DNA from 3 places in the Gilliamella sp. B3127 genome. Region 1 is predicted to be linked to each of the others. Evidence: riboswitches for the same ligand, from Rfam matches in the RefSeq annotation. Region 1 holds a riboswitch; each other region holds the start of a gene.
What was found. Region 1 has a riboswitch for thiamine pyrophosphate ahead of tenA (thiaminase II). Riboswitches for the same ligand answer to the same signal wherever they lie in the genome.

Region 1 (10,726 bases):
CAACTCGTGGTCTAGGTATCCTTTCAGTTGAAGGTGATGGAGTGCGCTTAGGTTGGGATTCACCGGTTGAAGAAGTCGTCCATCCAAATAATATCAACTTAGAAAGCCGTGGTGGTAATGGTTGGTTAGATGGTTTTAATGAAATGATGGTTCGTTGTGGCTTTGAATGGACAGGTCATGCGGTACAAGCTGATGGAATGATGTACACCCTTCATGGGCGCGCGCAAAATACACCTGTTTCAAAACTGTTTGTTGATATTGAAGACGAAGCACCATACACCATTACCGTTAGTGGTCTTATCAAAGAAAAAGCTTTCAAAAAGAGCAATTTAGAAACTTGGGTTAGAATTTCTCATGTACCAGGAACTAAAGAATTTACTGTTCACGATACTGTGACTAACCAAGGTGATTACCCGCGTGATTATCAAATTATCTATCACAGCAATTTTGGTACACCAATCCTTGAAGAAGGGGCAAAATTTGTTGCACCTGTTAAAGAAGTTTCACCATTCAATGATTATGCGGCTACCGGCCTTAAAAATTGGCAAACCTATTTAGGACCAACAAAAAACTTTGACGAAATGGTTTATAACATCTTCCCTTATGCGGATTCAAAAAATCAAACTCAAGTGATGTTGGCTAACAAAGCAGGTGATAAAGGGGTTGGTATTTCATTTAATACTAAACAGTTACCAGTGCTTACATTATGGAAAAACACCGATACGCTTAAACAAGGTTACGTGACCGGTATTGAGCCAGGTACAAGCTTTGCCTATCCAGTTACTATTGAACGTGAACAAAAACGTGTTCCTCAATTAGAACCAGGTAAAAGCGCTGACTTTAAGCTAACATATAGCTTATTATCAAATAAAGAAGCTGTAAAAACTTATGGTGACAAAATTAAAACCATCCAAGGTAAACAAACTACAAAAGTAGTTGAACAACCAATGGCTAAAGAATAAGTTATATCAAATTCCACCGCTAACAAAAAGGTTAGCGGTGACTTTCACTCCGCGATTAAACAAATTCCCATACCTTAACGCACTAATCTAAGTTAAAATAAATTCAGAAATTTAACTGTAGGAATCAATATGAGAAGAATGATAGTTGGTATAAGTGGCGCAACAGGCATTGCTTATGGTATAAAAGCTTTAGAACTCCTAAAACCAATGGACATTCAAACCCATCTTGTCATATCAAAAGCGGCTAAAATAACTGGGAATTACGAACATTCTAAATCCCAGTTAGCACAATTAGAATCTTTAGCCGATATGGTCTATTCGGTTGACAATATTGGCGCTGCCATTGCTAGTGGGTCATATAAAACAATGGGCATGTTAGTTGCACCTTGCTCGATGCGAACACTAGCAGCAATAGCTCATGGTCTATCTGATAATTTATTAACACGCGCTGCTGATGTCGTTTTAAAAGAGCGTCGTCGCTTAGTGTTAATGACACGAGAAGCCCCATTACATCTAGGACATATTAAAAATATGGAAGCGGTGACATTAATGGGGGGAATTATTTTTCCACCTGTTCCTGCGTTATATCAACATATTGAAAGTGTCGATGATATTATCACTCATAGTGTTGCCAGAGCGCTTGATCTGTTCGATATTGATGTACCTAGTTTACCGCGCTGGGGTGAGGATATGAGTCTTAATCAAAAATCTGAATAAAATAATGAAATCATCTGACCATAAAATCGTGCAATTTATTAAACAGCAACATGTGTTAAGTTTGAGCCTAATATTAGCAGAAAACCAACCATGGTCATGCAACGCATTTTATGTATTTGATGAAGTTAATTGGTGCTTATATTTCTTATCAGAATTGAAAACCCAACACGCACAAGCGATGCTAAAAAATCCTAATGTTGCTGGCACGATTAGCATTAGTCCAAAATCGGTTGCTAAAATACAAGGGATACAATTTACAGGCAATGCTCAATTGCTTGCTGAAAATCAAGCAAGTCATGCTTATAAACTTTATTATCATGCCTTTCCTTTTGCCAGAGTGATGAAAGCACCGATTTGGTCTATTCAATTGCAACAAATCAAGATGACAAATAACCTAATGGGTTTTGCGCATAAAACCCATTGGCAACGTAATGGATAGCTTTAAAAGCAGACTTAGCTTTCGAAAATAAACATCATCCAGCGAATGATATTAACATCGAATTATTAGGGTTTTGGGGGGATTCCTTCTTCGAATTCAGGATAACCATCACAAATAATATCCCAATTCGCTTTTGAACCAGTATAAATATGAATACGTTTTTCCGCATTAATTGGTTCATTAATTAGGCCAATACGTAATCGATAACTATTATTATCATTATCACGACTAGAAAAAAGGTGTGAACCACATTGACCACAAAAATGGCGATTAACGCCTGAGCATGAAAAAATTTTTATCTTTTCTTCGCCCTTAATAAAAGTTAAATCTTCCTTGTTAATGGCTGTTGCAGCATTAAAAGCCGAACCAGTTTGTTTGCGACAACGCGAGCAATGACAATACACAATTGTTTTAATCTCATTATTTAGTTGATAGACAACCTCGCCACATAAACAACTTCCTGTCATCATAATTTATTTACCTTTTTTATTTATCATTTGTTAACACATTATAAAAACAGATAAAAATAAGTTACAAGTAATTTAAAAAATAGATAAAAAAAGTTGAGGAGCGGGGTTTTTGAGGAAAAAAACACCAATAATTAGTGCCTATAATCGAATATCTTTTTATATAAGAGAAAAACGGTCAGCATTTTTCAATAAAATAGCGCATTATGCGATTATCGGTCGTTAGTTCGGGATGGAATGAGCAGACTAAAATATTATTCTGCTCTGCCATTACGCAATGATTATCAATAAAAGCAAGTTGTGTGACTTGCTTGCCCGCCTTAGCAATATAGGGCGCTCGGATAAAAACGGCTGGAACTTGCTGGCCAATAGGTGCAATATCTAACATCGTCTCAAAGCTAGCAATTTGCCGACCAAATCCATTACGTTCAACCACAATATCCATCAAACCCAGTTGTTCAACTTCGCTATGGCTTGTTTCATTACCGCAAAGCACCAAACCCGCGCAGGTACCAAAAATCCCTTTACCTTGCTTGGCAAACTCTTGGATTGATTCAAATAAGCCATTTTGCCGAATTAAACGACTTATTGCAGTTGATTCACCACCCGGAATAATTAAACCATCAACTTGACGCAATTCCTCGGGCTTTTTTACTGCAATTGGGATGACTAAATCAATAGTTGCAAGCATATTTAAATGTTCAGTCACTGCGCCTTGTAAATTAAGCACACCAATGGTTTTATTTGCTTTTGAGCTCATTACCAACCTCGCTCCTGCATTCTTTCAGATTCGCTTAATTTACTAATTTCGATACCTTTCATCGCTCCACCTAATCCTTTTGAAAGTTCAGCTAATCTTGGATAATCGTCAAAATATGTTGTTGCTTGAACGATTGCTTTAGCGAATTTTTCCGGATTTTGCGATTTAAAAATACCTGAACCAACAAACACACCATCGGCACCAAGTTGCATCATCAATGCAGCATCAGCAGGCGTAGCAATGCCACCAGCAGCAAAATTAACAACAGGTAGTTTACCCAGTTGTTTGATTTGTAATATCAACTCATAAGGTGCACCAATCTCTTTAGCAAATGTCATCAACTCATCTTTTGATTTACCAACAACTAAACGAATTTGTTCATTTACTCGGCGCATATGCCTTACTGCTTCTACAATATTACCTGTTCCAGGTTCACCTTTGGTGCGTAGCATCGAAGCACCTTCACCAATTCGACGCAGTGCTTCGCCTAAGTCACGACAACCACAAACAAAAGGTATGGTAAATTCATCTTTCAATAAATGATATTGTTCATCCGCTGGTGTCAGCACTTCGCTTTCATCAATATAATCTACGCCCATGGACTCCAAAATGCGTGCCTCAACGATATGACCGATTCGCGCTTTTGCCATAACAGGTATGGTGACTGCTTTCATCACTTCTTCAACGATTGTTGGCTCAGCCATTCGTGCTACGCCTCCAGCAGCGCGTATATCAGAGGGAACACGTTCTAAAGCCATTACAGCCACTGCACCTGCTTGCTCAGCAATTTTTGCTTGTTCGGCATTAACTACATCCATAATCACACCGCCTTTTTGCATCTGCGCCATGCCACGTTTTACTGTTTGTGTACCTGTTTTCATGATTACTCCTAATTAAATAAAGTATTATTCAAAATAAAATTGCTACAATAAACAGCCAATTGGACTATAATTAACCCATCCAATTATGCATAAATCAAAAAACTGATAGACGATGTGGAATAACCAAAAATTAGCGGCTTTTGACGGAGCACTATTTAAAAAAGTGATCCAGTTGATTGAAAACTACATTGAACAAGGGGTATTAATAGCGGGTGAGAGATTACCATCAGAGCGAGAGTTAGCTAAAAATCTGCACGTTAATCGCTCAACTATTGTCCATTCGCTTGATATCTTAACTGAACGTAATGTATTGGTTCGTAAGCAAGGTAGTGGAACCTTTATTAATGATCAAAAATGGGGGCTTCAAGCTTACTCCACCATTAACTGGCGACTGCCAGCCCATTTCTATCAAAATCGCAAAAGCGTATATCAACAAAAAGTATTTCAGACTCGTCAGCAAATGGCGAACATCTGTGATTTGGCTAATGGCGATTTACCAACTCATATGATGCCCAAATTAATGTTACCCAATATTACGTCTCATGAAATGGTTGCTTATGAAAAGCAAAGCGACACATTGCAATTGGGTCTACCTACACTCAAAGTGCAGATCGCCAATTATATGTTGAACCAATTTGGCATGATGGTTGATACCGATCAAATTTTAATAACCTCAGGAACGCAGCAATCCCTCTTTTTAATTACTCAAGGATTATTAAAACCTGGCGATGCAATAGGCATTGAATCACCTTCATATTTCTATTCATTACCACTATTTCAAGCAGCAGGCTTGCGGTTATATGGTATTGAGTGTGATGCTGAAGGGATAACCTTAGAGAGTTTACAAAAAGTCAGTTTAGAACGGCAAATTAAATGGTTATTTCTAAATCCAATATTTCAAAATCCAACGGGATGTGTGATGAGTAATCATCGAAAAAAACAGATATTGGCATTTTGTCGAAAGCAGTGTATTGGTATTGTTGAGGATGATGCTTATAGTGGGTTAACTTTTGATCAAAAGAGTCATATCGACCCGATAAAAAAATATGATACCAGTAATCAAGTTATCTATTTAGGATCATTATCCAAATATATTGGTCGCAACATACGTATTGGTTGGATGATTGCACCGAAAGAAATTATCGAAAAACTAGCCAATATAAGGCATCACATTGACTCAGGATTAAGTATATTACCGCAACTTTTAGCTGAAGAATATTTGACTCATCACTACCAATCCCATCAAGAATGGTTACGCCAGCAATTAAAACAGAAGGCTAACCAACTAATAGATTGGCTGGATGACTATTTTAAAGGTGACATCAATTACCAGATACCCACAGGCGGTTTTCATCTATATGCCCATTTGCCCGTTAGCAGTCAGGCGCAGGAGTTGGCTATTTTAAATCAATTACTAGCAAAGCATATAATAGTGTCACAAGGCACCGACTTTGGGGATCGAGTTGGCGCTATACGTTTAAGTTATGGTCATTTTGCAAAAGATTTGATGAGATAAAGCGAACTAAGTTTTTATTGATTGTTCTAACAGGTATTTGGCGTTAATAAATAGATCATAACTGCCTAGACAAACAAGGCAGGGTTAATCGGTAAACTTCAAATCTCATTATTGGATTGAATCTCAGCTAAATAATCACAAAACTATCAAAAAATCGCGGTTTTTATGCCTTATTAGCTACATTATATGATATAACAATTTTCGTTTGATATAAGGCATTCGTAGCAATAACATTTATTATTAAAAACCATATCCGATTACTTAAAATAGATTCACATAAAAAATCTTATCATTTTATTTACAAAATATTATCTGAAACTACGGTACACCAATATTTAACTCACTTGCTATATATGTTAGATTATTTGCTCCTTTCATATATAAGCAGGTAGGCTGATTTTGAATCTTTCTCCAAAAGCTTTTCACTATTTGGGTGTTATCGCAACACTTGCATCATTAGGAATGTACGTATCGTATATCCCACAAATTATCGACAATCTTCATGGGTTTAAAGCTAATCCAACTCAACCTTTAGCGGCAGCAATTAACTGCTCATTATGGGTCTGTTATGGCTTATTACGACAAAAAAAGGATTGGCCAATTGCAATAGCTAATTTTCCAGGGGTATTATTTGGTTTAACCGCGTTTATTACTGCTTTATAAATTCTTGTTTTAACTCCCTTATATTTTCTTTATACAGCATAATATATGCTGTATTTTTTTATAATCACAATTCTTGTGAAATAGGCTAGATAATTGTTACTCAAAAATTGAGAAATCAGAGAAGATTAAAAATTAATCTTGCATATAACTTATTAATTATTATATTGTTATTGAGTTATCAACAGGTTTGTTAAATACTTATCAAATAATAAAGTGAATAATTTAATCGATTAATCTAATTTATCGATTTACTATTGTTATCTAATAGTGATTAGACTATAGTAAAAGTCAGCCTATTTTTTAGGCTGGATTCATCTTCAAAATCTATCAGAATGTTATTTATACAAAGATTAACTAAATTTGATGATTAACAAATGAGTTTTATAAAATAAGGAAATCACCATGGCTGATATTAATCTTTCCGATGATTTGATAAAAGATTTTATCTACTCAATGTACCGTAAAGAGGTATTATTAAATTTAAAAGGTGTGGTTTTGACTGAAGAAGATCGCAAACAACTCCACGCAAAAAGAGACTTTGTAAATCAATTATCTGAAGCCGAATTATCCGATATTCGCTCATGGGTTCTAGATAAATTAAAATTACTTGAAAACCAACACCAAGAGCAGAATTAACTAAAAAATCTATACTAAGCTAGCTTTTTCAAATCTATTGATAAAATTTATTTGCAGCGTTATTCAAAACGATATGGACAGTTTAAACAATCGTTTTATAATGCATCAGTTACTTGATAATCTTAAGGAAAGATCATGAAAAAGTTAGCAGTAGTGTTATTATTAGGTCTCCCAGTTATTGCATCTGCGTCCAATTGTGACGAAATTAGTGCAAATATCGCCGAAAAAATTAAAAATAACGGTGTTAATGAAAATAGCTTCCTATTAAAACTTGTTCCTCAAGATGAACAAAATATTGAAGGTAAAATCGTTGGATCATGTGATCGAGGTAAACAAAGCATTGTTTATATTCGTACACCATCATCAAAATCAGTTAAAGATGAGCCTGAAACACCTGTTGAAATCACACCACAACCCGTCGAGTGCTACAGCCCTAGTAACGCTCCAGTTCAAACGCCAGCTTCGGCACCAGTAGAAAAAGTTCAAACTCCAGAGCCGACTTCTACAGAATCTCAGGAAACTGAACAAAAAGCAGAATAAACGGAAATTTAAGTAACCATTTTATAAATTTTATAATTTGTTTAACCGGGGTGCTATAGGCTGAGATTATACCCGTTGAACCTGATTCGGTTAATACCGACGAAGGGAGTTTAAAACACGTCTATTATAGAAATCTGTTTAACTCCTTATAGCGAATTTGTCAAAAAGGAGTCATTATGCCATCATTTAACTCACTGATTGAATCAAGCGAGTGGAAACACTATATTCAACATGATTTTGTTCAACAATTAGGAAAAGGCACATTAGACTTAACCTGTTTTCAATACTACCTGAAACAAGATTATCTTTTTTTAATCAACTTTTCCCGAGCTTGGGGACTTGCAGTATATAAAAGTCACGACATTGCTCAAATTCGTCAATCATTAGAGAGTTTAAAAATCATTGTTGAAGTTGAACTCGATCTGCATATTGAATATTGCAAAAAATGGCAGATATCTGAATATGAACTAAGCACATTAAAGGAAGCCAAAGCCAATAGCGATTATACACGTTATGTGCTTGATATAGGATTACACGGCGATATATTAGATATACACATAGCGATGGCGCCCTGTTTAATTGGGTATGGCATGATTGCCAATTGGATTCAAGGTTGGGACGAAAACAACCCATATCGCTCTTGGATTGAGATGTATGCTAGTAAGGAGTTTCAACAAGCAGTACAAAAAGAAATTGCTTGGATAGAAGGACAATTACTTAATATCAGTGAAAACCGATTTAAACAATTAAGCCAAATATTTAAGCAAGCGACTCAATTGGAAATAAATTTTTGGCAAATGGCATTGGATAAAAGTGACTAGTAAATAGCATGTTTTACCATTTTAGATAAAACATGCTGAGCATGAATTATAAAAGTTGTTGATAGTTTTGCTTGGTTACATCATCCCAAACACTTGCTTGGACTTGCCCAATATGATGTTGTTGTAAAAGCAACATAGTTAGTCGAGATTGTCCAATCCCGCCACCAATTGTCTGTAAAAAATCACCATTAGCTAATGCCTTATGCCAAGCATATTGGAGACGATCTTCATTATTGGTTAATTTTAATTGACGCTTTAACGTCTCAGGATCGACGCGAATACCCATTGACGAAATTTCAAAACCACTATTTAAAACTGGATTCCAAACTAAAATATCACCATTTAATCCTTTAGACCCCATCTCATTATCGCTACTCCAATCATCATAATCAGGGGCGCGCACATCGTGTTTTTCTTTATTTGACAAATCACCGCCAATACCGATTAAAAATACTGCGCCTAACTCCTTAGTAATCGCGTTTTCGCGCTCTTTTGGTGACAAATTAGGATAACGTTTTAATAACTGCTCACTATCCATAAAAGTGATCGACTCTGGTAAAAAACAAGAAAGATGATATTTTTCTGAAACCACTTTTTCTGTAGCCTTAATAGCACTATAAATCTTCTCTACCGTCTGTTTTAAATAAGCTAGATTCCGATCTTCAGGACGAATCACTTTTTCCCAATCCCATTGATCGACATAAACAGAGTGAATAGGGGAGAGCTTATCTTCATCAGGGCGAAGTGCTTTCATATTGGTATAAATACCTTCACCAACTGGAAAATTATGTTGGCTCAAGATTTTACGTTTCCATTTAGCGAGTGAATGAACCACTTCAAATTGTGCATCAGGAATACTCTTAATATTAACCTGAACCGCCTTCTCAGTCCCAGATAAATTATCCTGAACACCATCACCAATTTGACTCAAAAGTGGGGCTTGAACTTCAATTAGTGATAAATTATTAGCTAATTGCTCAGCAAAAAATTGTTTAACAAAATTGATCCGTTGTTGCTGCTCTTTAAATGATATCGTCATGTCTCATCTCAAAAAGTGAATGGGTTAGTGACGATAAATTAAACTAGAAAACAGAAATATGCAAGTTAGAACATAAACGGACTTTTTATAAAGCGCTAAGCACTATAATTAAATTCACAGATTCCCGATATGGGCAAGGACTGCATCACACATTAAACGTAAAAAATGAAATTAAATTACCCAATAATACAATATATTAGGTAATTATGTTTCATCATATAGGTAAAAGATAATTGAGTTAATTATTGATTAAAATAGGTGGAAACAATATGGGTTAAATTTGGCTTTTGCCATTTTGCGATGAACACAAAATTAGGTACTATAAATGGATACCTTTTGTTTTCAGCCAAAGTAAATTCAAGTTTGCTGGTAATCCAGCCTTTTTTGAACTTGAAATTTGAAATTGACGTCACCGGGATTCGAATAACATCATTCGTTAAATCTCCAGCGAGAGTTAAGCCAATTAAAATAATTTCATCGGACTTAAAATAAATAAGGTAGTGTTTAATATCAAAAGCGGCTGCGCCCTGAAAAAGTGCAAATCTCCAAAGTTTTGGGTGGATAGAACCATAAATTACTGATGAGCTATTAAAATCAGGTAATTCAAGTTTTTCAAATAAGGCTTTTATTTTTTCTAGCTTTAACCCATCATTCATGTTAATACTCCCTTGCGTTGAAAATTTACTCTTAATTAACACATTGTTTTTATTAAAAATCGAAGATTTTAATAAGTTGAGGGGATTGATTATAAAACTATTAAAAACTAATTAAAATAGAAATGTAGTAAGAGATCATAACTATCATATAGAAAAAATTCAGACTTACGAATGGATGAAATATGATCAGATAAGTTATTGCATAAAATCCTTTCGTAAAGGGAGAGGATATGTATTTAAAAATTAAATAGTCGAAGAAATCGTAATAAGCGATTAAGCGGCTTAGCGACGTTTGAATTACCCGCGGGTTTATTTTTGAGGTTTCTATCGCAAAAAAAGTTGAGGAACGGGGTTTTTGGGGTTCTAAATTCTGCTTTGTAATGTTGCCTCAGATAAATAATTCCGCTCTAACTATGGTGCTTTTTAGAAACTTTTTTTCCGTCAAAAAAAGTTGAGGAGCGGGATTTGGGGGGGGCTAAATTCTGCTTTGCAATGTTGTCTCAGATAAGTAATTCCGCTCTAACTATGGTGCTTTTTAGAAACTCTTTTTTCCGTCAAAAAAAGTTGAGGAACGGGGTTTTTGAGGTTCTAAATTTCACTTAAAAATTATTAAATGATCAAAATTCTTG
Region 2 (10,726 bases), 400 kb from region 1:
CCGTGCAGAAATGCGACGCTCAATTAGCTGTGCTGGCGAAGGACGCAAAAAAATTGATGAAATATTAGCCTTGTACCAAAAATAACCTATTTTATGTATAAGGTTTTATTAGTAGAGGTATGTTATGAAAGAGTTTATTATTGCACCATCAATATTATCCGCTGATTTTGCTCGTCTTGGAGAAGATACGCAGAAAGTGTTAGACGCTGGTGCCAATGTTGTCCATTTTGATGTAATGGATAACCATTTTGTACCAAATTTGACGATGGGTAGTATGTTTTGTAAGGCTCTTCGTGACTATGGTATTAAGGCTCCGATTGATGTTCATTTGATGGTTTCGCCAGTTGAAGATTTAATTACCTCATTTGCCAAAGCTGGCGCAACTAATATCTCTATTCACCCTGAAGCTACTATTCACCTTGACCGTTCTTTGCAATTAATTAAAGATCATGGTTGCAGTGCGGGAATTGTACTTAATCCTGCAACGCCGTTAGATTATTTAGATTATGTGATGGATAAAGTCGACATTATTTTATTAATGAGCGTTAATCCAGGTTTTGGTGGACAATCATTTATACCAAGTACACTAAAAAAATTACAACAAGTTAAACAGCGCATTATTGAGTCTGGCAGAAAGATTCGTTTAGAAATTGATGGTGGTGTTAAAGTTGATAATATCGCTGAGATTGCCAGAGCAGGTGCTGATATGTTTGTTGCTGGTTCGGCAATATTTGGTCAACCGGATTATAAAGCCGTAATTGATGCAATGCGTAAAGAATTAGAAGGTGTTAACCATGGCTAAGTTAAACGATATTCAAGCTATTGCTTTCGATTTAGATGGAACTTTAGTCGATAGTGTGCCTGGCCTTGCCTTAGCTGCACAAAAGATGTTAGCAGATTTGGAGTTACCCACCGTTACTAATGAGCAAGTAAAAAACATGGTCGGTAATGGCATTGATGTCATGCTCGAACGCGTATTCAACGTGATTGGTCGCAATCCGTCTAAAGAGGATTTCAATAAAGCGAAACAGTTGTTTAATCATCATTATGATAAGGTTATGGATGAGCAAACAACGCTATTCCCGCATGTTAAAGAAACCTTAAAAACGCTTTATGAAAATCATTATCCCTTAGCTTTAGTTACCAATAAACCTGCACAATTTTTACCTGCTTTATTGACGTCATTAGGTATTAAAGAATACTTTTCATTGGTACTTGGTGGTGGTGATGTGATTAAGTTGAAACCACACCCTGCCCCACTTTATCAAGTCATGGCAACCTTTGGATTGTTTAGTGATCAGTTGCTGTTTGTTGGTGATTCAAAGAATGATATTACTGCCGCTAAAAATGCTAATTGCCCGACTGTAGCATTAAGTTATGGTTATAATTATGGGGTGTCGATTGCATCTAGCAAGCCTGATTTTTTATTTGATGATTTTAAAGATATATTAACCTTATTACCTCAGCCAAAGGCTGATGCAAAAAAATAATGAGTATAAATTAGGAATAAATTATGAGTAAACCAATTGTATTTAGTGGCGCTCAGCCATCAGGAGAACTAACATTAGGCAACTATTTAGGGGCTTTGAAGAATTGGGTGTCTTTGCAAAATGAATATGATTGCGTTTATTGTATTGTCAATCAACATGCGATCACGGTCCGTCAAGATCCTAATAAGTTGCGAAAAGCAACACTTGATACGTTAGCGCTTTATTTGGCCTGTGGTATCGATCCACAAAAAAGTACTATTTTTGTTCAATCACAAGTACCAGCTCACGCTGAATTAGGTTGGGCGTTGAACTGTTATACTTATTTTGGTGAACTGAGCCGTATGACGCAGTTTAAAGATAAGTCATCTCGTCACTCTGAAAATATTAACGCCGGGCTATTTGATTATCCAGTATTAATGGCTGCTGATATTTTGTTATATCAAGCTAATTTAGTTCCTGTAGGTGATGATCAGAAACAACATCTCGAGTTATCACGTGATATCGCTATGCGTTTTAATGCACTTTATGGCGATATTTTTACTGTTCCTGAGCCGTTTATTTCTAAAGTAGGTGCTCGTGTGATGTCTTTACAAGATCCAACCAAAAAGATGTCTAAATCAGATGATAATCGTAACAATGTTATTGGTTTACTTGAGAATCCGAAAGATGTCGAGAAGAAGATTAAACGGGCAATGACCGATTCAGACGAACCACCTGTTGTACGTTATGATTCAAAAAACAAAGCAGGTGTTTCAAATCTGTTAGATATTTTGACAGGTATTACAGGTAAGCCGATTGCTGAACTTGAAAAAGAGTTTGAAGGCAAAATGTATGGTCATCTAAAAACCGAGGTGGCAAATCAAGTTATCGAGATGTTAACCGGTTTACAAGCAAAATATCATCAATATCGAGATGATGAAAATTATCTTCTTTCAATTATGCAAGAAGGAGCACAAAAAGCTCGCGCTAAAGCAGAGCCTACGTTGAAGAAGGTTTATGACGCAATCGGTTTTGTATAATCTAAAATAAGATTGCGATTATTACTAAACAATATCAAACGGCTTTAATTGATATGAGCTCTATTGTTCTAATAATGAGTTAGCTTGAGGCCTTTTGATTATAATAGGTTTATTATGAAAATTATCATTCTTGGTGCAGGCCAAACTGGTAGTGCACTTGCTGAATATCTAGTAACTGAAAAGCAGAACGATGTGACTGTCGTTGATGAAGATCATGATAAATTGCAATCTTTGCAAGAGCGTTTTGATTTACAAGTCATTTGCGGTAAATCATCTTACCCACAAGTATTAGAGAGTGCTGGCGCGGAATCAGCCGATATGTTAGTTGCCGTTACCAATTCTGATGAAGTAAATATGATGGCTTGTCAGATTGGGCATGTGATGTTTAATATTCCACAAAAAGTTGCTAGAATCCGTGCTCCTGAATATAACGATGAAAGATACCCATTCTTCAATAAAGATTGTATCAACATCGATCATATTATTGCTCCTGAAAACTTAATTACAAATCATATTAGCCAATTAGTTCAATATCCTGGTGCTCTACAGTTTGCTTCGTTTTATGATAATCGTGTCTGTTTGGTTGCTGTAACCGCTTATTACGGTGGTGCGTTAGTGGGGAGCGAACTATCCGAACTTAAAGAGCATTTACCACATGTCGAAGCGCGTGTTGTTGCTATTTATCGTCAAAATCGTTTTATTCGTCCAATAGGTTCGACTTTAATTGAAGCTGGAGACATGGTTTATTTTATTACCCCTCCCCTCAATATTAAAGCAGTAACCAGTGAACTACAAAGGCTAGAAAAACCTTATAAACGTATTATTATTAGCGGTGGTGGTGGCGTTGCCATTGCTTTAGCTAAACGTTTAGAGAATGATTATCAAGTTAAGTTGATTGAACGTAATGCAGAAAAAGCTGAATTAATAGCTGAGCAGTTAGTTAATACCACCGTGTTACATGGTGAATCATCAGACCAAGAATTATTATCGCAAGAGCAAGTCGAGTTAACCGATCTGTTTGTGGCGGTCACTAGCGATGATGAAGCCAATATTATGTCATCTATGCTGGCAAAAAGAATGGGGGCAAAAAAAGTCATCGTTCTCATCCAGCGACAAGCCTACTTAGAATTGATTAACGATAGTGTTATTGATATCGCGATTTCACCACAACATGCCACTATTTCAGAACTACTAAGCCATGTTAGGCAAACGGGTGTAGTTAAAGTTGTCTCATTACGCCAAGGTGAATCAGAAATTGTCGAAGTAGTTGCTCGTGGTGAAGCCGAAAATTCAAAATTAGTCGGTAAAAATATCAACAGTTTAAAATTACCTTCAGGTGCTACGATTGGTGCCGTGGTTCGTGGTGAAGATGTAATTATAGTAAATACGGATTTAATGATTGAAGATGGCGATCATTTAATAATTTTCTTACCGGATAGACGCGCCATTAGTGATATAGAAAGATTATTACAATAACTTGTTTAATTTTTAAACTCAGTTCATAATAGATTCAATTTTATCCAAATTTGTTATTTAGACTCGGGGTGTTTTTTGTTAGAGCAAAAAACTGAGAATTTACCCGTTGAACCTGATCTGGATCATGCCAGCGTAGGGAAGTCTCTGTCTTAATTACCGCTTTTGACACATTCTTCCCTTAATATTATTTATTAGATAAGGAAAGAATATGTCGGTCATTAAATTATTTTCAAATCAAGATGCCATTCCTTTTATTGAGCAAGTTCATCAGAAGCGACCTTTAATCCATTGTATTACCAATGATGTGGTACAAAATTACACCGCTAACATTCTTTTGGCGATTGGGGCTTCACCAGCGATGGTGGTAGCTGAGCAAGAAGTTGAGGACTTTGTTGCCATTGCAAATGGTTTGTTAATTAATATTGGTACGATCAATAGTCATAGCGCTAAAAGCATGTTACTAGCCGCCGCAAAAGCTAATCAAACTCCTTGGGTATTAGATCCTGTCGCAGTTGGAGCTGCCTTGAAATATCGTACTGAAATTGCTAAGCAATTATTAACATTTAAACCGACAGTTATTCGAGGAAATGCTTCAGAAATTCTAGCATTAAGTGGTCAACAATCATCATCAAAAGGGCCTGATGGGCTGGATTCTACTGATTCTGCATTAAATGCGGCAATGCTATTAGCCAAGAAATATCAAACCATTGTTGCAATAACAGGTGAGACCGATTATGTCACAGATGGTGAGCAGGTTTATAGCATTGTTGGGGGTGATATCGCGCTAACACAAGTAACTGGTACTGGTTGTTCATTATCTGCGATTGTGGCAGCATTGATTGCAAGTTCTGAAGATCATTTAAAGGCTACTGCTTCAGCCTGCTTTATGATGAAAAAAGCGGGTGAATTCGCTAATAAACAGCAAGGGCTAGGTACTTTTGCTATGTCAATTATTGACCAACTTTCTCTTTTCACCACAAATAAGGATTTTTGATGAAGAAGCAACTAGATTTAACACTTTATTTAGTACTTGATCCAGTACTTTGTGATGGCATAAATGGTATGGTTAATACCACTAAGTTTGCAGTTGAAAATGGTGTTACTGCCGTTCAATTACGTTCAGAACAAGAATATTCAGGTAGAAATTGGTATAAAGCCGCCCAAGCTTTAAAAGAAGTATTAATCGACACTCAAGTTCCACTATTGATTAATGATCATATTGATATAGCTTTAGCTGTCGATGCCGATGGTGTTCATGTTGGACAAAGCGATCTACCTGTCGAAGTTGCACGAAGATTAATTGGAGAAGATAAATGGATAGGGCTTTCAGTCTCTAATTATTCGCAACTTGAGCGTGTTCCTTGGCAACTAGTCGATTATCTAGGTATTGGCCCTATCTATCCAACCCCCACCAAAAAAGATGCAGCAGAAGCAATAGGCATCGCCCAATTGACTGAACTTGTTAAAGCAAAACAATGCCCTGCCGTTGCGATCGGTGGTATCGGTGTAAACAATTTAACTGAAGTGATTCAAACTGGCATTGAAGGTATTGCCGTTGTATCCGCAATTTGCGGGCAAGGAGATATTGCTAAGGCCACATCTGATTTGATTAGAAAAATAAGACAAGCAAGATAGGAAATTAAACCATGACAACAGTTTCATTAACTATAGCTGGTAGCGATCCTAGTGGCGGTGCAGGTATTCAGGCCGATTTAAAGGCCTTTTCAGCGCTTGGCGCTTATGGGATGTCAGTCATTACTGCTTTAACCGCACAAAGTACACAAGGTGTTAATAGCATATACCCGGTGCCACCCGAATTTGTTGAGGCTCAATTTAACACACTATATCAAGATATCCATATTGATAGCGTTAAAATCGGTATGCTGATGAATAAAGAGATTGTAACCACGGTTAATCATCTATTAAGCAATAATCCTATTACCAATATTGTTCTTGATACGGTAATGATAGCCAAAGGGGGGCATCCTTTATTGAGAAATGATGCCATTACCGCTATTCGAGAATTGCTATTACCATTAGCCACCATCATCACCCCTAACCTTCCAGAAGCAGCAGCATTACTTGATTGTCATGAGGCACAAAACGAAGATGAAATGCAACAACAGGGTTATGAGCTACTCAAATTAGGCTGTCAGGCAGTATTAATGAAAGGGGGACATTTGCCAAGTCAAGAAAGTCCGGATTATTTAATCACGCCAACAAAGATCATCAGAATGGCATCACCACGTATCCAAACTAAAAACACACATGGTACAGGTTGCACATTATCCGCAGCTATTGCAGCATTACTACCAAAATATGAGTTAGAAGAAGCCGTTAAACAAGCAAAAAAATACCTACAAGGTGCCATTGAAAATGCAGATAATTTGAAAATTGGTAAAGGAATTGGACCTACTCACCATTTTTATCAATGGTGGGACACCGCAGGAAAAGGCTAGAAAGCTAAATGTGGTATTTTCGGCAAACGCTATTTTCAACAGCTATATACTTCATCGACAATCCGTGCCAATGAAGTATATGAAAACTTTTTTAGTGCATTATCTAGTAAAATAGAGGCTATTGGATATTTGTATTATCTAGTATTTAAGCGATTGTCTTAATCGTTTAAAATGAGAAATTGTAAATAGTATTGCCTTAATACGAAATACCCACAAACTCAAACCCCGCTTGATCAACGGCTTGAATTGCAGCTTCTTGTGAGATAGTACCACCTTCTATATCAACTTCATGTTTCGCTAAATCAACAGTCACTTTAGCTTTAGGATCAATATCATTAATTGCTTTAGTAATGGTTTTAACACAATGTTGACAACTCATATTATCGACGATTAATTTCATCATTATCCCCTTTTGTTATCTATAATTCATCTAGTGCAACGTTGGAACATCTATAATTAAAATAAATTTGTCTGCCATATAAAGTATAGTGATTATATTACGCCAATAAGCCTACAAAAAAAACACCTCAGAATAATGAAAATTTATAAGATTTATATCTGTTATTAATAAATCGTAATGATTGAGCGTTTCTGCTCCTTTATACTCAAATAAACCATGGTGCCAAGAAAAATAAGAAAGGTTATCCTTCAAGAATAAAAATTGAATAACAGAAATAATCGACTTATACAAAATTAGATTGTATATTTATTCATCTATGTGGTTTTGATAACAAAGTTAGTTTTTGTTTTTAAATATAATTTTAACTTAGATGTATAGTTCCATTTTTATTTTTTTCTCATAAACGATATTCAGGTTAATTAGGAGCCTAAAATGCAGCATATTATGGAAACGATTAGAAAAACAGAACAAGAATTTGTTGATATTCGACATCAGATTCATAAACATCCTGAGTTAGGTTTTGAAGAGAAAAAAACCAGTGATTTAGTTGCAAATAAGCTATCTGAATGGGGCTATGAGGTTCATCGTGGTCTAGCAAAAACTGGCGTCGTTGGTGTTTTGAAAAATGGCGCTAGTAATAAGAAAATAGGTATTAGAGCTGACATGGATGCATTACCTATTGTTGAAGCTTCGGGTAAACCTTGGAGCAGTGTTAGCCATGGTAAATTCCACGGTTGTGGTCATGATGGGCATACCACTATTTTGCTATGTGCAGCTAAATATCTTGCCGAAACACGCAACTTTGATGGGACTTTACATGTCATTTTTCAACCAGCTGAAGAGTTGTTATATGGTGGGAAAGTGATGGTCGATGAGGGTTTATTTAAACAATTTCCTTGTGATGTGATTTTCGGTATTCACAATATGCCCGGATTTAAGGAAGGTCATTTTTATTTTAAAAGCGGTGCTCTTATGGCTTCATCCGATACGATACATATCACCATCAAAGGGAAAGGTGCTCATGGAGCCATGCCTGAGCGAGGAATTGATGCGACGCTTGTTGCTTGTTATATTGGCATTGCTTTACAAAGTATTGTTTCCCGCAATGTTTCACCCTTTGAGAAAGCTGTTATCACGATTGGTTGTATTCAATCTGGAGAAGCCCCCAATGTGGTGAATAGCGATGCATTGATGAAGCTAACCGTCAGAGCATTAGATAATAATACCCGGACTTTATTGCTCAAGCGTATTACCGAAATTGCCACTTCGCAGGCGGAAAGTTTTGGCGCCTCAGTTAAAATCGAACATATCAATGGTAGCCCTGTTTTACATAATGGTGCTAATGCAACAAAATTTGCATTAGAAGTTGCTCAGAAATTAGTCGGTAAAGATCGTGTTCATGATAATTGCCATCCTTTTATGGGCAGTGAAGATTTTGCTTTTATGTTAGAGAGCAATCCAAATGGTTGTTACATGATTATCGGCAATGGAGACGAACCAGGATTTTGTAGTGTTCATAATCCTGGTTATGATTTTAATGATAAATGTATTGTTCCTGCTGCGTCATATTGGGTTGCATTAACTGAAACATATTTAAGTAAATAAGGATAAATCGCTTCTATGTCTGGTTTAAATATGTCAACTTCAAAGAATTCTAGCACCAAGCAAGTTAAAAGTTATAACCGGTTAACATTAGGTATTATATTAGGAGTTATTACTTTTTGGCTGTTTGCTCAATCAATAGTCAATGTTGGACTGGCTGTTCAGCATACTGTTGGTATCACTCCAGCCTCTTTTAATTTAGCAGTAAGTTTGACTGCACTTTTCTCTGGCTGCTTTATTGTGGTTGCTGGTGGTTTAGCTGATCGCTTTGGACGAGTTCGTTTTACTTACTTTGGTTTTATTTTAAGTATTATTGGTTGTCTTTGTTTGATTTTCGCCCAAGGAGAAATATTATTTACCTTTGGACGCATTATTCAAGGCTTATCTGCAGCCTGTATTATGCCATCGACTTTAGCATTAGTGAAAACCTATTATCAAGGCAAAGATCGTCAGCGTGCATTGAGTTTTTGGTCGATTGGATCTTGGGGCGGCTCGGGCACTTGTGTGCTTGCTGGCGGTGCAATAGCGACTTATTTAGGTTGGCAATGGATCTTTATAATCTCTATTATCTGTGCTGTATTAGGTATGCTTTTGTTGAAAGGAACTCCTGAAACCAAAATTGAAGATCCTTCGAGTCTGTCAAAATTTGATTATGTAGGGCTATTTGTTTTTGTTATTACGTTAGTTTCATTAAATCTTGTGATAACCAAAGGTTCTACTTTTGGATGGACTAGTCTAACAACATTATCGTTGGCTACCGTTTGTTTTGTTTTTATGATTTTATTTTTTGTTATTGAAAAAAGTAAAGCGAGTGGCGCTTTCATTGATTTTGCATTATTTAAAAATATCCCTTACCGTGGTACTACCTTATCCAACTTTATGCTAAATGCTGTTGCAGGCACGTTAATTGTGGCCAGCACTTATACCCAACAGGGGCGAGGGTTTACCTCTTTCCAAAATGGATTATTAACTATTGGTTATTTAGTTTCGGTTTTATGTATGATTCGTGTTGGTGAAAAAATCTTACAAAAGGTAGGTGCAAAAAAACCAATGTTAATGGGACCGTTAATTACTGGTTCCGGAATTGCATTGATGACGCTGACATTTTTACCAGATATGCTTTATATTATTTCAGTATTAGGTGGCTACATTTTATTTGGTCTTGGTTTAGGTTTTTATGCGACACCTTCGATTGACACAGCAATTTCTAGCGCCCCTGAAGATAAAGTTGGTATTGCATCAGGAATATATAAAATGGCAAGTTCATTAGGCGGTGCTTTTGGTGTCGCCATTTCAGCATCAATTTATGCTGCAGTTATTGCCAGTGGTCAAAGTATAGCAACTGGTGCAGCAATTGCATTATGGATTAATGTCGGATTTTGTCTGTTATGTTTTATTTCAATTTTATTTTTAGTTCCAAATAATGCCGGCAAAAATAAATAGCTTAAGTTAATTTTTAATTCTTAAAACACTTCATAGGGATATGACTTTTTATTTATATCCCTATATTTCTAACCAACATTATGTTCAGCTTATTTACCAATGCAAAATGAGCTGAATATGCGCCCTAGTAGATCATTGGAGGTAAATTCGCCAGTAATTTCACTCAATGACTCTTGCGCAAGCCGAAGTTCTTCTGCTAATAGTTCGCCAGCATGAAATGTTGTGAGCTGGTATTTACCATTATTTAAATGCTCTGCTGCTTTTTCAAGTGCTTATAAATGTCAGTGATAAGCCAAAAGTCTCATCCCGTGCTACTCATAAAACACATTACCTGTTTGATATAATCACATATTTAGGTTAATAGCTGATCCTTTTCGTACTAATTGAATGAGGGAATAGCCATAACGAGTACAAATCTACTTAACCGTCATTGCACAAAACATTAAATGACATTTTACTCAAAAAATCTTTAAACAAAAAAACTCTCGAACTTATGGTTAATTATGTCAAATAATGATTATTGAATTGTGATATTAGGACTTTTTTAACGATTAATTTTTAATATTTGATAAGATCCTGTCGCATATATCACTCCACTTATAACTAAAAGGGCTCCAGCTAACTGTAATAAATTGGGTATTGTACCGGTTATAAAAGCGAGTAATAAAGTAAAAACAGGTACGAAATTGAAAAACAATGAAGTATTAGCTGCACCGAGTTCTTTTATCCCAACATTCCAAAATAAATATGCTAATACTGAACCAACAAGTCCCATATAAATAAGAATAATTTGATTGTATGTTGAAATTTCTTCAATCTCTTTTATTAAGTCACTTT
Region 3 (10,726 bases), on a different contig from region 1:
GGTGGCTGGTTTTGTTACATTTTTTCAACCGTTTTAATACCAAGCATATCTAAACCGGTTTTAAGGGTTTTTGCTGTTAAAGATGCCAGTTTTAGACGGCTATGTTTCAAGTCTTCATTTTCGGCTGCCAAAATTGGGCAGTGCTCATAGAAGCTAGAGAATAGGGTGGCGATATCATACAAATAGGCGCACAGCACATGCGGTGTGCCTTCTGCAGCAACGGTTGAAACGGTTTCATCAAATTGAATTAATCGAATTGCTAATGTTCGCTCTTTGTCCGTGCCTAAATTGATATTACCAGTTAAGCTATCTTCGTTGATATTTGATTTTCTAAACACCGACAGTACGCGTGTATAGGCATATTGTAGATATGGTGCAGTATTGCCTTCAAATGACAACATGTTATCCCAATCAAAAACATAATCGGTGGTACGATTTTTGGATAGGTCGGCATATTTCACTGCGCCAATCGCCACAGCATCAATCACTTTGGCAAGTTCTGTTGGTGAAAGATCGGGATTTTTACTTTTAATTAGTGCTTCTGCACGCTCTGTTGCTTCGTCAAGCAGGTCGTTTAATTTTACGGTATCACCTGAGCGAGTCTTAAACGGCTTGCCGTCTTTACCTAACATCATACCAAACATGTGGTGTTCAAGTTTTAAGGATTCTGGTACATATTTCGCTTTATGCACGATATCCCAAACTTGTTCTAGATGTTGGTGTTGACGTGAATCGGTATAATATAAAATACGTTCAGCATGGAGTGTTTCGTAACGATATTTTACACAGGCAATGTCGGTTGTTGCATAAAGATAGCCACCATCACGTTTTTGGATAATAACGCCCATTGGTTCGCCTTCTTTATTTTTGTATTCATCTAAAAAGACGACGATGGCACCGTCACTTTCAACCGCTAATTTTTTCTGTTTTAGATCGGCAACAATGCCTGGTAGCATACTGTTATAGATGCTTTCGCCCATTGTATCTTCAACCGATAAGGTGACATTAAGGCGTTTATATGTGGCAATGTTTTGTGTCATGGTGATATCCACCAGTTTTCGCCACATTTCACGGCAATATTGGTCACCACCTTGGAGTTTTACGACATAATTACGGGCTTTTTCGGCAAAGGCTTCGTCTTCGTCGTAATGTTTTTTTGCTGCGCGATAGAACGATTCTAAATCTGAAAGTTCCATATCGTTGGCATGTTCGTTTTCCATTTTTTCAAGGTAGGCGATTAACATCCCAAATTGGGTTCCCCAATCACCAACATGGTTGGCACGGATAACATTATGACCAAGAAAGCTTAATACTCGGACACTAGCATCACCAATAATAGTTGAGCGTAAATGGCCGACGTGCATCTCTTTTGCTACGTTTGGTGCAGAGTAATCAACCACAATAGTTTGTGGTTTGGCTGGTAAAGTAATATTCAGTTTATCACTATTTAGCGCGACTTCGTTTTGTTCAGCAATCCAACTATCTTTTAAAAAGATATTAATAAAACCAGGACCGGCGATCTCGATTTTATCGGCAATATCATCAATATCAAGATGTTGTAAAACTTTTTCAGCTAATGCTCGTGGTGGCATTCCCAATTTTTTAGCGGTAGACATGATACCATTTGCTTGGTAGTCACCAAATTGGGCTTTAGCTGATTGCTTGATTAAAGCGTCGCAGTTTTTATCAGCACCCGCCATAATCATTGCTTGAGAAACACGTTGTGTTAATAGTTGTTGAATATTCACACTGAACCTAATCGTTTAAAATAAAATGCCCAATATAATACTGATAAATTGATAAATTGTCACTGTGGGATTAGTTAAGGACAAGTAAATAGCTGATTCTTTTATAAACGAAAATTTTTTTATTTAGATGTAATCTATCAACTCAATTATAAAATAGATAAAAAAATAAAGAGAAAACAGGTGCCGAAATTTATTTAACTACCTGATTATCAATATCCTTTTGCTCTTTTCAACTTCGGTGTTTGCTCAAGGTCATCTGCAAGAACTCAGATTCACAATTGACAAAATAGTATGATAATTATGGTGAAAATATCTTTTTGAATGAATATGCAAAACTCACTCAACCCTTAAATGAGCAAGAAATCGATTTTCCGATTACAAATGGGGCTAAGCGGAAATTTTATAAAGCTATCAGTTTGATCAAGCGCAGTTACTCTCTTCCAAAATCATAGATAAGTTTGCAGGCAACCGTTGAAGGTAACTATTTACAATTATACCTTCACCCTCTAAACTAATGTCGTTCTCAACGGGGTGCCCTAGTGGGCTGAGAGTGTCAGATTGACTGACATAACTCGTCGAACCTGAACTGGATAATGCCAGCGGAGGGATTTGAGTTATTATATCTGCTCAAACCTTTTGTCTTTTACCTATTTCTTTGGAGGCAAAATGTTTCGTAAAAACTTTTTACTACCTGTTATTTTTCTATTTTCACTTTTTAGCCCATTAGTCAATGCAGAACTGCCCACTTTGACGGTTTATAGCTATAATTCATTTATGTCACAATGGGGACCCGGTGAGGCAATCAAAAAAGGGTTTGAAGCCCAGTGCAATTGCCAACTTGAGGTTGTGACATTAGGTGATGGTGTGTCGGTTTTAAATCGTATTCGCCTTGAAGGCGATAAAACGAATGCAGATGTTATTTTAGGGTTAGATAACAATTTATTAGAGCAAGCCAAACAAGCGAATATTCTTATTCCTCATCAAATCGCTAAACCTGACAATCTTAACACCAATTGGTGGGATGATAGTTTTATGCCTTATGATTTTGGTTATTTTGCTTTTATCTACAATAATAACAAAGTCAAAAATCCACCTCATTCTTTACATGAACTGGTTGAAAATAAAGCCGGTTGGAAAATCATCTACCAAGATCCAAGAACCAGTACACCAGGACTTGGTTTACTATTTTGGGTAAAAAAAGTTTATGGTGATAAAGCAGCAGAAGCGTGGCAACAAATCGCTAAAAACACGGTGACAGTCACCAAAGGTTGGAGCGAAGCTTATGGTATGTTTTTAAAAGGCGAAGCGGATTTTGTACTTAGTTACAGTACATCGCCAGTGGCACATATCATTAATGAAAACGAGCATCACTACGAAGCAGCTATTTTTGATGAAGGGCACTATCGTCAAGTTGAAGTAGCCGGAATTATTAAATACAGTCAAGAAATTGACCTAGCGCGCCAATTTTTACGTTATTTGCTGACACCTGAAGTCCAACACCAATTTGCTGAGAAAAATGTGATGTATCCGATTATCAAAACGGATCTACCTAATGCTTTTGCGCAAATTAATTCAGTCAATAAATCGTTAGAATTTGAGCCGGCAGAGATTGAAAAACATCAAAAAGCTTGGATTCGAGAATGGCAATCGGCAATTAGTAAATAGATCCGTATCGCCAATGTTGAAATTTAAATCGTTATTACCCGGAATGAGTGCGGCGAGCTTAATACTCATCATTTTAAGCTCGGCACTTATTGCTATTTGGCGATTTGCCTTAGAGTCAGGAAATTTGACGATTTATCTTGATAGTTATGTGCTTCATATTGTTTGGATCACTTTTTATCAAGCTTTGTTATCGACAATACTTTCGCTGGCATCAGCAATATTAATGGCTAAGGCGCTCTCCTTTATTGATTTTAAAGGTAAAAAGTTACTGATAAAAATAATGCCAATTACCTTTATTTTACCCGCTTTGGTGGTTGTGACAGGGTTGTTGTCGGTATATGGGCAACAAGGTTTACTGGCTTACATTTGCCAAGTACTGCATATCCCATTTTCATTTCCCATTTATGGCTTGCAAGGTATTTTGTTGGCGCATGTTTTTTTGAATTTTCCTTATGCTTGTGTGCTCTTTTACAAAACATTAAACAGTGTTGCTATAGAACAAAGACAGTTAGCGGCACAACTTAATTTTTCAACATTTACCTATTTTAAATTACTTGAATGGCCGTTACTTCGTAGACAAATATTGCCTATGGCAGCACTTATTTTTATGCTCTGTTTTTCGAGTTTTGCCATAGTGCTTGCATTGGGTGGGGGTCCAAAATACACCACGCTGGAAGTGGCTATTTATCAAGCGGTGCGAGACTTTGATCTATTACAAGCCGCATTACTATCTTGCGTGCAATTGGTTTGCTGTATTGTTTTTATCAGCTTGATGCAGAAAATAAATAGAAATGATAGAAAGCTGAGTGTTAAATTTAGTCACTCCAACTATCAATTACCGATAACCAATTGGTTAAAAATGATTAGTATGATAATTATCGTAATAGGGGGATTATTTATATTGTCCCCGATGATTACTATACTTTTTCAAGGTTTCTATTTTTTCCAAATCTCATTACTCACATCGATGTTGCAACAAGCTTTACTCTATTCAATCCTTATTGCTATAGGTTCGGCTATGATAGCGATGTTACTTGGGTTACTTTTGCTATGGACCAATTGCCGACTATTGATTAACCAACAACGTCAATTAAGCAATCGGCTTATGATGGTTGCCTCATTGATATTAGCCATACCAAACATGGTATTAGCATCGGGATTGTTTTTATTGTTATTCGGTTTTAGTCATAACACTGTTTTTATCTGCTTATTAATTATGGTTTGTAATGGGTTAATGGCGCTACCTTTCATCCTTAAAAATTTAGCTACGCCGATGTATGATATTACGGCACGCTATTGGCAATTAACCCAAACCCTTAATATCAATGGATTAACGCATTTTTATTTGGTCGATTTTAAGGGGTTAAAAAGCCTTATGTTGATGAGTTTTGCCCTTGCTGCCATATTGTCATTGGGCGATTTTGGGGTAATAGCTCTGTTTGGCGGGCAGTCGGTGACCACGTTACCTTATTATTTATATCAACAGATATCGCATTATCATTATCAAGAAAGTATCGTGACAGCCGCGATATTATTACTTTTATCTTTTAGTTTATTGGTTGTGATGGATTATGATCGAACTTCAAAAAATTGAATATCAATATGACAACTTCAACATGCACTTTACGCTAAATATTGCTGCTAAAGAGCGGGTTGTTATTGTCGGTCCAAGTGGTGCGGGCAAAAGTACATTACTTAGCTTGATTGCGGGGTTCATCTTTCCTAAATCAGGACAAATCATTTTAAATAACCAAAATGTCACAACAACGTTACCCGGTAAACGCCCTGTATCGATGCTATTTCAACAAAATAACTTATTTAGCCATCTAACGGTTGAACAAAATATTGCTTTAGGCATTAAGCCGACATTAAAACTGAGTCGAGCTGAACAAACGACTATTAATGATATACTGGTTCGTGTCGGGCTGGAAGGCTTTAACCATCGCTATCCCGAACAGCTATCGGGTGGCCAACGGCAACGCGTGGCACTGGCTCGCTGTCTTATACAACATCGTCCTATATTATTATTAGATGAGCCATTTTCTGCTCTTGACCAAGCTCTGCGCTTTGAAATGTTGGCATTGGTTAATCAGGTTTGTAGTGAATTTAATCTGACCTTAATGATGGTATCGCATTATCTGGATGAGTCACTTAGCCATTTTTCCCGCTGTGTGGTTATTGAAAATGGAAACGTCATATTTAATGCAGAACCAAAACAGCTAGCTGAAAATCAAGAGATAGCTAAATTGTTAGGGATAAGTTATTATTCATAATTAGTGTCCTCAGTAAAAAAAGTTGAGGAACGGGGTTTTTTGAGGTTTTAAATGTCACTTAAAAATTACTAAATGATCCAAATCACTAAATTTCTAATTCAAAGCCTTAACATAAAATTTTTGAGGATCAATCGCTCTAATTTTAAAGATTTGTAATTACAATATATTTAAATAAAACAATAATTAAATAATTATAGTTTAGATCCTTTTTAGATCCCATTTACAAAAGTTAACTTAAATGAGCGAAAAAAAGTGTTGCATCGTGTTTTTCCAATCACTATACTTTTTACACGGTTTTAGCTAACAGGCTAAAATTTGACAGAAAAGTATAAAATCACAAATAAATCAAAAAATTACTTGACAAGGTAGTCTAAAATGCATTATAATTTTCAACAGGCAACAGGCAACAGGCAACCTGGCCAACCTATCTTTTAGATTCGTCTAAGTTCAACTCCCAACTTAAATTTTTCACTAAAACTTATTTTTCCACGCAATCAAGTGAAATTCTGCGAATTTTTGCGCGATCGCTTCCGCGATCCTCTTCTCGATCTTTTTTCCGATCCTTTTCCAAATTATCCCGGCAGATTGTTTTTTCCGTGGTCTTTTTCCTTCCTTTTTCGGGTCATGCATTGACATCACAGACAACTAGGAATGCGATACAGGGTAGTGCACCTTATCTGACTTTCGATGGTGGTCGTACTCGTGCGGTTGATGCTAACGGTCTGCTTGGGATTACACTATCTGATGGTACACAATATACGCCTTCAACTAATACTTCATCTTCTTCAGCGCCAATCTCATTGCCGGTTGTGGGTCAGAGTTTTGCTGATATTCGTATGTTCGTTCCTACTGATACAAATTCAGTCGCTTTGAGTTCTCTTATCGGTCCTCCTAATAATTATTGGGGTGATGATGATGGAGATTCTGGCGTTAGTGCTACAGGTTCTTTAAGTTTATCTATCGTCGATAAAAACAATCGACCTGTATCACGTAATTCCGAGCTAACAAATTGTAACGCACCTTATAGGATTAAGTTATCTAGTACTGACGGTACATTATCGACTCGTTACGGCGTTCCTAATCGTAGTACTTTCAGTGCCCGTAATGTGACTTATTACGTCAATCCTAAGGCTTCGCCAGTGGTTTGTTTTGCTAGACCAGATATGTACTATAGTACAGGTGATTATGCTGGTCCGGTTTCGATGTGGGACCCGGATAATGGTTTTATTCCTCAGTCAACTGACCTATCGCGTTACGGTTCAAACTTTCCTACAACTGGTGCTAACAAACTGTACTTTGATTTACTCATTAGTGGTGTTAGTCGGGCATTGTCTTGGTCTCCTGTCTCTCATGGAGGTATCACAGTTACAATGTCTAATCCTACAGCTACAAGCGTTCGTGTTACTTTAACTGGTCCTTACGCTACCGAATCCCAGATTAATTCATCCAGTCCTATTCCTATTTCTATTTCTAAACCTACTTTGCCTCAGACATTCGAGTTGGTTGGTCGTGATACTAATGGTACTCCTGTTGTCAGATATGGTTTTACTTTGAAGCGGTGGTTCATGAACCGTGGTTCTAAGAGGGACACTTATTCTAATACATTCTCTTGGTGTAATAGTCTTGGTTATCGAGTGCCTCGCATAAGGGATTTAACAAATTCGTCTCGAATTAGTAGTTTGGGCGCTACACCTTCCTCACCTGGTAATCATTATATGCGTCATATAGGTTCTGGTTTTTTCACTGAGTGGGGTCGTATGGACGCTTATTCAGGCGTTGGCTTCAACAACACTCCGTATTGGGTTATTGAACCGAATTTTAGTACCCATTATGCCGTGCGCACTGACAAGGGTTACGTGACTTTTTTGGACATTGTCAGAGCCACCTTCGGCCTTTGCACCTATCCTTAGTTCTTATTTCTTCGTCCTTAATCCTTAGACCGGGGGGGAAGTGATAAAAAATAGTATTAAGTGATTAAAAGTAAGCTGACTCAAGGAGTCAACGTCGTTTAGCCATAAAAAAGCGATTTTGCGGCTAAGCGGCAAAAATGCTGGGCACCGAGGTGGTGGTTAAAAATATAGATATTAAAGAAGTAATATAAAATGAATATTGAAGACAAAATCGCGTTAAGTAAAAGGCCGGTTCAGTTTATTGCTGAAGGTAATTTTTTAAAGCTTTATAATCAATCATTATATGTGGTTCAGCAATTATTGGGTTTTAATTTAAAGGCAACGGCAAAGTATATAAAAAAAATTGATGAAATTATTATTTGCGGTGGATTTCCTACCCGTTCTATTACTAAACGCTATCCTAATGCCAGCCCTAATTTAACGGGTTATGAGTTATTGGGTAATTATGATTTAAGTGGGTATGAATTATGGTACCAAAAGCATTGCCAAATACCGAAGCAAAAAACACCACAATCCCTTCTCACAGCATTCCAAGAGATAAACGAACAGTTAAACGAATTTCGAGATATGAATAAACCGTTAACGGTTCAGCATCTATTATTTTTACAATCATGGCAGGCAAATAAATATCCTGCCATGGTAGATAGTGCATTTATTCAGGAGTTGAAGAATTATTTTAGTGAATTGCATTAATAGCAGAGTGATGTTGAAAATAAATCATCCGTTTCAACTAGGGTGATTTTTTAAGTTTTTTATCGAAAAAAAAGTTGAGGAGTGGGGGTTTTGGGGTTTAAAATTCTGCAATGTTGTCTAAAATAAATAATTCGGCCTTAAACTGTGGCTTTTTTTAGTAGCCGTTTTTTGCATCAAAAAAGTTGAGGAACGGGGTTTTTGAATCCCTTTCATCATAATCAATAAATAATCTTTATTAGTTCCATCTTAAGGTTTTGTTAATCTGTTTTTGTTAGTTTAGTTGCACTTTTATTTGTAATTATTGGAGCAAAATTTGGATAGAAATTTTAGTTGGCGCTCGTTGGTTTATGCTATTTTGTATTTCTGTTACTTTTCTTGTGCATTACAACTTTACATTGCATTGTCAGGACATGCTAATTTTATTGGGCTTCGTGACTCGATAATTTATAGTATGATTTGGCTGGTGCCTATTCTCTTTTTTCCTAATATTACCAAAAAATTTGCTACCGTTTATGGCATTATTGTTGGCGGGTTGTCACTAATTTCGATTGGTTATTTTACGATATATCGACAGGAGTTTTCGCAGAGTGTTTTTTTTGTGATGGCGGAGTCGAATTATAATGAGTCACATGAATTTATTTCCCAGTACCTTAGTATTAAACTCGTCGCCGTGCTGTTGATTTATATTTTGGTTGGGGTGTTTTTGTGGTTTAAGGTTAAACCGGTTTATGTAAAAAATATGACTAAATGGTTAGTGTCGATAATCATTGTGGTTTATGCGTTGATGCCATTGTTTATTAGTGTGGCGATTAAGAAGACTTCGTTTGAGCGCGCTACCCAGCATCTGTTAAGTCGGATGGAAACGACGGTTCCATGGCAATTGCTCAGTAGTTATATTGCTTATCGTTCTCAGCTTTCTAATATGGACAAAATCTTAAATCATCTCGAAACCTTGCCTAAATTCGAAAATTTAACTGATGCCAATGGAAATACTCCAAGAACGTTAGTGCTGGTGATTGGTGAGTCAACGACTCGTAGCCGTATGGGCATTTATGGTTATGGTCGTGATACGACGCCGTTAATCGAGCAATTTAAAAAAGATAACCCTGATTTTCTTGCTTTTAATGATGTTGTTTCATCAAGACCTTATACGATTGAGATTTTGCAACAAGCGCTAACTTTGGCCGATGAGCAACATCCTGATTTATATCTTTCTAAGCCATCATTAATTCATTTGATGAAACAGGCCGGCTATAAGACTTTTTGGATTACCAATCAACAAACGATGACCAAGCGCAATACGATGTTGACGATGTTCTCTAAGCAAGCTGATGAGCAGTTTTATATGAATAATGATCGTAATCAGAGTTCCAGACAATATGATTCGTCGGTTTTTGAGCCGTTTAAGAATGTGCTAAATGATCCTGCTGAAAAGAAATTTATTGTTATTCATCTGCTCGGTACGCATATGAAATATGAGCTGCGCTATCCGGAAGGTGAGGAGTATCAGCGTTTTAAAGATAAGACTGGCGTAAATTTTGATTTGGATAATGATAAGTTAAAAGTTTATAACAGTTATGATAATGCGGTCGCGTTTAATGATTTTGTTACCACTGAGCTGTTTAAGCTATTTAAGAATAGTGATCCAAATGGTTTTATTTTGTATTTTTCCGATCATGGTGAGGAAGTTTATCAAACGGCTCCACATGATGTTTTAGGGCGTAATGAGAAGGCACCAACTAGGGCTATGTATACGGTTCCTTTTATGCTTTGGCAATCGCCTAAGTGGTTAGTGAGTCATCCTAATAATCATTTTGAGTCTTATGTGAATCGAAAATTTAGTACTCAGGATTTGATTCATACTTGGTCTGATTTGGCTGGGTTAAGCTTCGATGATTATCAACCCGAAAAAAGTGTTGTGAATGAAAAATTTGCACAGCCAACTCGATGGATTGGTGATCCTCATGGTAAAGAGGGGTTAACCGATTTCGATCAGCTCGCTAAATAGTGATTTACAGATAAAGTAAAGGTATGGTATTGTATATTTATACAGTTATTTTCTATATACTAATACCTTCATTATGCGAAAAATTATTCATGTCGATATGGATTGTTTTTATGCAGCTGTCGAAATGCGAGATAATCCACTTTATCGCAATGTGCCGATCGCCGTAGGTGGCGATCCACGTAAGCGTGGTGTGGTGGCAACTGCGAATTATATTGCTCGTCAATATGGTGTGCATAGTGCGATGTCAATGGCACAGGCAATTAAGCTGTGCCCTAATATCAAGGTCATTCCAGGTCGTCATGCTGTCTATAAAGAGGTTTCCAATCAAATCCATCAAATATTTAAGCGTTATACTCAAGCCATTGAGACGCTTTCGCTTGATGAGGCTTATTTGGATGTGACGGATTGTAAGCTCTGTCATGGCTCTGC

Region 2: linked by a shared signal. The riboswitch ahead of thiM (hydroxyethylthiazole kinase) and the one ahead of tenA (thiaminase II) in region 1 are both predicted to bind thiamine pyrophosphate.
Region 3: linked by a shared signal. The riboswitch ahead of thiB (thiamine ABC transporter substrate binding subunit) and the one ahead of tenA (thiaminase II) in region 1 are both predicted to bind thiamine pyrophosphate.

What each region holds. Positions count from the first base shown of each region.
Region 1 covers NZ_JAFNNI010000002.1:66,102-76,827, reverse strand. Annotated here, with positions in the region: gene J3U00_RS03490 (aldose 1-epimerase family protein) at 1-962, shown strand, start outside; gene J3U00_RS03485 (UbiX family flavin prenyltransferase) at 1,092-1,679, shown strand; gene J3U00_RS03480 (pyridoxamine 5'-phosphate oxidase family protein) at 1,684-2,118, shown strand; gene J3U00_RS03475 (GFA family protein) at 2,184-2,588, opposite strand; gene pdxT (pyridoxal 5'-phosphate synthase glutaminase subunit PdxT) at 2,764-3,345, opposite strand; gene pdxS (pyridoxal 5'-phosphate synthase lyase subunit PdxS) at 3,345-4,229, opposite strand; gene J3U00_RS03460 (PLP-dependent aminotransferase family protein) at 4,339-5,742, shown strand; gene J3U00_RS03455 (SemiSWEET family transporter) at 6,142-6,405, shown strand; gene J3U00_RS03450 (hypothetical protein) at 6,808-7,041, shown strand; gene J3U00_RS03445 (DUF1161 domain-containing protein) at 7,177-7,581, shown strand; TPP riboswitch at 7,618-7,706, shown strand; gene tenA (thiaminase II) at 7,758-8,402, shown strand; gene asnA (aspartate--ammonia ligase) at 8,449-9,441, opposite strand; gene J3U00_RS03430 (hypothetical protein) at 9,684-10,097, opposite strand.
Region 2 covers NZ_JAFNNI010000002.1:461,962-472,687, forward strand. Annotated here, with positions in the region: gene J3U00_RS05150 (Dam family site-specific DNA-(adenine-N6)-methyltransferase) at 1-85, shown strand, start outside; gene rpe (ribulose-phosphate 3-epimerase) at 125-802, shown strand; gene J3U00_RS05160 (phosphoglycolate phosphatase) at 795-1,490, shown strand; gene trpS (tryptophan--tRNA ligase) at 1,514-2,509, shown strand; gene trkA (Trk system potassium transporter TrkA) at 2,624-3,985, shown strand; TPP riboswitch at 4,040-4,141, shown strand; gene thiM (hydroxyethylthiazole kinase) at 4,194-4,979, shown strand; gene thiE (thiamine phosphate synthase) at 4,979-5,620, shown strand; gene thiD (bifunctional hydroxymethylpyrimidine kinase/phosphomethylpyrimidine kinase) at 5,632-6,444, shown strand; gene J3U00_RS05190 (heavy-metal-associated domain-containing protein) at 6,641-6,847, opposite strand; gene J3U00_RS05195 (M20 aminoacylase family protein) at 7,277-8,449, shown strand; gene J3U00_RS05200 (MFS transporter) at 8,465-9,889, shown strand; partial or broken gene J3U00_RS05205 (tRNA uridine-5-carboxymethylaminomethyl(34) synthesis GTPase MnmE) at 9,979-10,161, opposite strand; gene J3U00_RS05210 (DMT family transporter) at 10,434-10,726, opposite strand, start outside.
Region 3 covers NZ_JAFNNI010000001.1:484,190-494,915, forward strand. Annotated here, with positions in the region: gene argS (arginine--tRNA ligase) at 15-1,748, opposite strand; TPP riboswitch at 2,266-2,374, shown strand; gene thiB (thiamine ABC transporter substrate binding subunit) at 2,415-3,413, shown strand; gene thiP (thiamine/thiamine pyrophosphate ABC transporter permease) at 3,427-5,007, shown strand; gene thiQ (thiamine ABC transporter ATP-binding protein ThiQ) at 4,985-5,686, shown strand; gene J3U00_RS02180 (hypothetical protein) at 6,316-7,596, shown strand; gene J3U00_RS02185 (hypothetical protein) at 7,789-8,289, shown strand; gene cptA (phosphoethanolamine transferase CptA) at 8,603-10,297, shown strand; gene dinB (DNA polymerase IV) at 10,371-10,726, shown strand, end outside.